DNA from 2 places in the Bradyrhizobium sp. NBAIM01 genome. Region 1 is predicted to be linked to the other one. Evidence: predicted binding sites of a transcription regulator. Region 1 holds the regulator's gene; the other holds the start of a gene.
The links. Region 1 encodes PhoB, which activates phosphate uptake and scavenging genes when phosphate is short. Its sites were predicted from a motif close to TGTCATNNANCTGTCAT; they were not measured.
Positions count from the first base shown of each region.

Region 2: phnC (phosphonate ABC transporter ATP-binding protein) is a predicted target of PhoB. The motif match lies at 1,149-1,165, and genes of this name have one in related genera.

Region 1 covers NZ_JADYVU010000002.1:823,285-826,642, reverse strand. The annotation lists gene pstA (phosphate ABC transporter permease PstA) at 1-626, shown strand, start outside; gene pstB (phosphate ABC transporter ATP-binding protein PstB) at 623-1,444, shown strand; gene phoU (phosphate signaling complex protein PhoU) at 1,456-2,172, shown strand; gene phoB (phosphate regulon transcriptional regulator PhoB) at 2,195-2,902, shown strand; gene I6F31_RS10270 (GcrA family cell cycle regulator) at 3,215-3,358, opposite strand, start outside.
Region 2 covers NZ_JADYVU010000007.1:175,974-179,331, reverse strand. The annotation lists gene phnD (phosphonate ABC transporter substrate-binding protein) at 1-157, opposite strand, end outside; gene phnC (phosphonate ABC transporter ATP-binding protein) at 233-1,048, opposite strand; gene I6F31_RS23055 (chloramphenicol acetyltransferase) at 1,223-1,894, shown strand; gene I6F31_RS23050 (alpha-D-ribose 1-methylphosphonate 5-triphosphate diphosphatase) at 1,891-3,084, shown strand; gene I6F31_RS23045 (DUF1045 domain-containing protein) at 3,103-3,358, shown strand, end outside.

The DNA of each region.
Region 1 (3,358 bases):
TGACCGTGATCGGCGTCGGCATCGGCGCGCCGCTCGGCCTGTTCGCCGGCACCTATCTCGCCGAGTACGGCCGCAACGACAAGCTGACCTCGGTGATCCGGTTCATCAACGACATTCTCCTGTCGGCACCCTCGATCATCATCGGCCTCTTCATCTATGGCGCGGTGGTGGTGCCGATGCGCGGCTTCTCGGCGATTGCGGGCGCGCTGGCGCTTGCCGTCATCGTGATCCCGGTCGTCGTGCGCACCACCGAAGACATGCTACTGCTGGTGCCGAATCCGTTGCGCGAAGCTGCCAGCGCGCTCGGCCTGCCGCGCTCGCTGGTGATCAAGCGTATCGCCTATCGTGCCGCGCGCTCCGGCCTCATCACCGGCGTGCTGCTGGCGACCGCCCGCGTCGCCGGCGAGACCGCGCCGCTGTTGTTCACGGCACTATCGAACCAGTTCTTCAGCCTCGGCCTGAACAAGACGATGGCGAACCTGCCTGTCACCATCAACAACTTCGTGCAGAGCCCCTACGAGTATTGGAAGCAACTCGCCTGGAGCGGCGCGCTGTTGATCACCCTGACCGTGCTTGCCCTTAACATTGGCGCGCGCATCCTTGGCGCCGAGAGGACTGCAAAATGAGTGAAATGTCTGTTTCCGTCAGCGCACCGACCGTTCATCCCGGCTCGCAGCCCCTGCCCGAGGCGCCCGCCAAGGTCACGGCGCGCAACCTCAACTTCTACTACGGCGACCACCACGCGCTGAAGAACATCAACCTGGCGCTCGGCACCAACCGCGTCACGGCGTTCATCGGCCCGTCCGGCTGCGGCAAGTCCACCCTGCTGCGCATCTTCAACCGGATGTACGACCTCTATCCGGGCCAGCGCGCCGACGGTCAGCTGTTGCTCGACCATACCAACATCCTCGACCCCAAGCTCGACCTCAACCTGCTCCGCGCCCGGGTCGGCATGGTGTTCCAGAAGCCGACGCCGTTCCCGATGACGATCTACGAGAACATCGCCTTCGGCATTCGTCTCTATGAGAAGATCTCCAAGTCCGAGATGGACGACCGCGTCGAGAAGGCGCTGCGCGGTGGCGCGCTGTGGAACGAGGTCAAGGACAAGCTCAATGCCTCCGGCCTGTCGCTCTCCGGCGGCCAGCAGCAGCGCCTCTGCATCGCCCGCACCGTCGCGGTGCGGCCCGAGGTGATCCTGTTTGACGAGCCCTGCTCGGCGCTCGACCCGATCTCGACCGCCAAGGTCGAGGAGCTGATCCAGGAATTGTCCGAGAACTACACGATCGCGATCGTCACCCACAACATGCAGCAGGCGGCGCGCGTTTCCGACAAGACCGCCTTCATGTATCTCGGCGAGTTGATTGAGTTCGACGACACCAGCAAGATCTTCACGTCGCCGAGCGATCGGCGCACGCAGGATTACATCACCGGCCGGTTCGGCTGAGGAGACGGAACATGGGTTCTGAACATACCGTAAAGGCTTTCGACAGCGACCTTCAGGAGCTCACCCGCCTGGTCGCCGAGATGGGCGGCATCGCCGAGCGCATGATCGTCGATTCCGTCGACGCGCTGATCCGCCGCGACGTCGCGCTCGGCCAGCGCGTCGTCGCCACCGACGTCGAGCTCGACGCGCTGCAGAAGCGCATCGAGGAGCGCGCCGTGCTCACCATCGCCCGCCGCCAGCCGATGGCCGTCGACCTGCGCGAGATCGTCGGCGCGATGCGCGTTGCGACCGATCTCGAGCGCATCGGCGATCTCGCCAAGAACATGGGCAAGCGCGTCGCGGCGCTGGAGACGGATTTCCATCCGCTCAAGCTGTTCCGCGGCCTGGAGCACATGACCGACCTCGTGCAGCAGCAGGTCAAGTCGGTGCTGGACGCCTATGCCGCGCACGACCTGCCGGCGGCGATGGCGGTGTGGAAGGGCGACGAAGAAGTCGACGCCATCTGCACCTCGCTGTTCCGCGAGCTCCTCACCTACATGATGGAGGATCCGCGCAACATCTCGTTCTGCATCCACCTGATGTTCTGTGCCAAGAACATCGAGCGGATCGGCGACCACGCCACCAACATCGCCGAGACCGTGTTCTACATGATCGAGGGCCAGGCGATCACCGACAAGCGGCCGAAGGGCGACATGACGACCTTCGCCACGACGGTGCCGAACACCTGACGACTTAAGGAGCTACGACCACATGGGCGCACGCATTATGGTGGTTGAGGACGAGGAAGCTCTCACCGAGCTTCTTCGCTACAACCTCGAAGGCGACGGCTATGACGTCGAGACGGTGATGCGCGGCGATGACGCCGACACCCGCCTCAAGGAGCACATTCCCGATCTGATCGTGCTCGACTGGATGCTGCCGGGCCTGTCAGGCATCGAGCTGTGCCGGCGGCTTCGGACCCGCCCCGAGACCAAGCAGCTGCCGATCATCATGCTCACCGCGCGCGGCGAGGAGAGCGAACGGGTGCGCGGGCTCGCGACCGGCGCGGATGATTATATCGTCAAGCCGTTCTCGGTGCCGGAGCTGCTTGCGCGCGTGAAGGGCCTGCTCAGGCGTGCGAGTCCCGAGCGCCTCGCCACCGTGCTCGCCTATGGCGATATCGAGCTCGACCGCGACAAGCGCCGCGTGGCGCGCTCGGGCCGGCCGATCGATCTCGGTCCGACCGAATATCGCCTGCTGGAGTTCTTCCTGGAGCATCCCGGCCGCGTGTTCTCGCGCGAGCAGCTGCTCGACAGCGTCTGGGGCCGCGACATCTACATCGACGAGCGCACCGTCGACGTCCATATCGGCCGCCTGCGCAAGCTGCTCAATCTTGGCCGCGAGCAGGACCCGATCCGCACCGTCCGCGGCGCCGGCTACGCGCTGGACGATCGCTTCGCGAAGGCTGAGCAGACGTAAGGCGCCAGCGACAGCTGGTTTGGCGAACTGCGGCGCCGATCTCGGCCGTCATCCCGGGGCGCGCGCAGCGTGAGCCCGGGATCTCAGCGCGAGCGCTTGCGCTCTTCGCGATTAGCCACAGGACGTGGTTTGGCGAAGACTCGGAGTGACCATCTCGCGCAACGATTGCGCCCCGCGGTTATGGATCCCGCATTCGCGGGGATGACACCGAGCGATTGGGAGCCGTCATCGTGTGACGGCTGCAGTCTTGGCGATCAAGCTTGGCGATCAAGCTTGGCGATCAAAGCTTGGCGATCAGGGAATTCCGCAAGCTCACCGCGTGCCCGGTTTCGGTGCTGCGCGACGGCGATCCGCTGCGGGCTGATAGGCCACGCGCGAATGCTGGGCACAATAGGGCAGGCCGGAGAGCGCCTTGCCGCCGCAGAAGAAGAAATCCGGGCTCGAGGGATCGCCGAC
Region 2 (3,358 bases), on a different contig from region 1:
GAGGCGTCCAGCGGTTGGTGGTGCCGGAGGCATTCTCGTCGGGGACTTTTGCGAAGATCAACTCAGGATATTTTGCCTTCCAGTCCTGCGCCGCAGCGGCTGAAACTGAAAATGCCAGGGCCGCCGCAGCGGCAACGATCGTACGACGGTCTATCATGACGTCTCCCATTTCAAGGTTATGAAACTGTCGAGTTCCGGCTCTACGACCAGGCTCGATTTAAAGAAGCAGCGATCAGGCCACGGCAACCGTGCGGAGGGCAGGAACTGCCGTGCCGACCGATGCATCCGCGGGCGCAACATCCATGACTTCATTCGCCTCGAGATCGTACAGCTCGCGCGCGATATGATCGGTCAAGGCCGCCGGCGCGCCGTCGAACACCACCCGCCCCGCGGCCATCCCGATCAGGCGGTCGCAATAGCTGCGGGCGAGATCGAGCGAATGCAGGTTGCAGAGCACGGTGATACCGAAATGCTTGTTGATGCGCAGAAGCGCATCCATCACGATCTTGGTGTTGCGGGGATCGAGCGAGGCGATCGGCTCGTCGGCAAGGATAATGTCGGGCTGCTGAACCAGCGCCCGCGCGATCGCCACGCGCTGCTGCTGACCGCCCGAGAGCTGGTCGGCGCGCTGGGCCGCGATGGCAGCCATGTCGAACTGCTCGAGCGCCGACATCGCGATGGCCTTGTCTTCTTCGGGCCAAAGCTGCAGCAGCGACCGCCATGTCGGCACCGTCGACAGCCGCCCCATCAGCACATTGGTGAGGACGTCGAGCCGGCCGACGAGGTTGAACTGCTGAAAAATCATCGCCGACCGCGCACGCCACTGCCGCAGCTCCTTGCCGCGCAGCGCGGTGACGTCGACGCCTTCGAACAGGATGCGGCCTTCGGAGGGCTCGATGAGGCGGTTGATGGACCGCAGCAATGTCGACTTGCCGGCGCCGGATCGCCCGATCACCCCGACGAAGCCGCCAGGGGAAACTTGAAACGAAGCATCGTCCACAGCGGCCTTCGCGCCGAAGCGACACGTCAGGCCTTCAACCACCAGCATCGAGGGGCTCCAGAGTAGCTGGAGCCAACCGCTAACGCCCGTGGTTAACACTTGTGTGACAAGGCTGCTGCAGTGCGGCCATCCTACGCACGTCATCCCCTGTCATCTCATTGTCACGACACCGTCATCCGGCCGCTCGAAGAAAGACGCCCGCCCTCGCACTTCGGATGCAACATGGCCGCCAAAGCTCTTTCGGTTCAGCCGACCGTCGATCCCTCGGCCAAGCTGCATGAGACCAGGCTTGGCGCCTACACCGAAGTCGGCGCGCGCACGATCCTGCATGAAGTCGCGATGGGCGATTATTCCTATGTCGTGAACGATGCGCAGATCACCTACGCCACCATCGGAAAGTTCTGCTCGATCGCGGCGATGACCCGCATCAATCCCGGCAACCATCCGATGCATCGCGCCACTCAGGCGCATTTCACTTACCGATCCAGCGCCTATTTCGAAGGTGAGAGCGACGATCTCGAGTTCTTCGACTGGCGCCGCCGGCATCACGTTCATATCGGCCATGACGTCTGGATCGGCCATGGCGCGATCGTGCTGCCGGGCCGCAACATCGGCACCGGCGCGGTGATCGCCGCCGGCGCGATCGTCACCAAGGACGTGCCGGCCTACAGCATCGTCGCCGGCAATCCGGCCCGCATCGTGCGGCGGCGATTCTCGGAGGAGATCGCCGGACGGCTCGCAAGGCTTGCTTGGTGGGACTGGGATCACGACAAGTTGCGCGAGGCGCTGCCCAATTTCCGCAAGCTCGGGATTGAAGATTTCCTCTCGTCATACGAAGCAAAAGCGAGCTCACTCGCCAATTCTCCTGCCAGCAAACGAAGCGCGGTCGCGTGACAGACATATTCATCGAAGGCGGCCGGGCCCTGATCGGCGCCGAGCTCGTCGAAACCTCCCTTCTCGTCTCCGGAACAGACATTGCAGAGGTCGACGCCTCTCGCGGCCGGGCGCGGCTGGCGCTGGATGCCCGTGACCTGCTGGTGCTGCCCGGCATCGTTGATCTGCATGGCGATGCCTTCGAGCGCCAGATGATGCCGCGCGCCGGCGTCGACTTTCCGATCGACGTCGCGCTCGCCGACAGCGACCGCCAGGCGATCAGCAACGGCATCACTACCGTGTTTCACGCCACAACCTGCTCGTGGGAGCCGGGCCTGCGCAGCGCCGACAATGCGCGCGGTCTGATGGAGGCGATCGAGCGGCAGCGTCCTCAATTCGCCGCCGACACCCGCTTCCACCTGCGGCACGAGACCTTCAATCTCGATGCCGAAGCGGAGATCGCACAGTGGCTCAGCGAGGGCCGCGTCGACCTGTTCGCCTTTAACGATCATATGGACGGCGTCGTTGCCGACATCTCCAACCCACGCAAGCGCAACCGCATGATGGAGCGCACCGGTCTGTCGAGCGACGAATTCGACCGGCTGGTCGAGCGCGTGGTCTCGCGCGCCGACGAGGTGCCCACCTCGGTGTCACGCCTGGCCGCCGCGGCCCGCACCGCCGAGGTGCGGATGCTCTCGCACGACGATTCGAGCCCGGCGATGCGCCGGGACTTTCGCGAGCTCGGCGCCTTGATCGCGGAGTTTCCGATCAACGAGGAGACGGCGCGCGCAGCGGCCAGCCACGGCGATGCCATCGTCTACGGCGCGCCGAACGTCGTGCGCGGCGGCAGCCACACCGGCTGGACCAGGGCCTCCGACATGATCGCCAAGGGGCTCTGCTCGGTGCTGGCGTCTGACTATTATTATCCCGCGCAGCTGCTCGCCGCGTTCCGCCTGGCCGCCGATGGCGTGGTGCCTCTGGCTCAGGCCTGGGATCTGGTCTCCGCCGGCCCGGCGCGCGCGACCGGCCTCACCGATCGCGGCCTGCTCGCGGAGGGACGCCGCGCTGACATTCTCCTCGTCGACGACAACGTGAAGCTGCGGCCGCGGCTGATCGCGGTGATCTCAGGCGGCAGGCTCGTGCATCTCACCGACGCGACGCGGCTGCTCACCGCAGTGGCGGCCCCGCGCGAGACTGTCGTCGCGGCGTAAATTGGTTATGCTGAGGCAATGACAGGTTTCCCCCGCTACGCGATCTATTATGCCGCAGGCCGCGACAGCGCCCTCTCCCGCTTCGGCGCCGAGCTGCTCGGCTATGACGCCTACAGCGGCGGCGAGATTTCGTTTCCAGAGCAGGCGCTGCACGCCGCGCCCGACTGGCGCGAGGTCAGCGCCGATCCTCGCAAATACGGCTTTCACGCCACGCTGAAGGCGCCGATGGCGCTGGCGCCTGGCAATACCGAAGCCGAGCTGCTGGCCGCCTGCG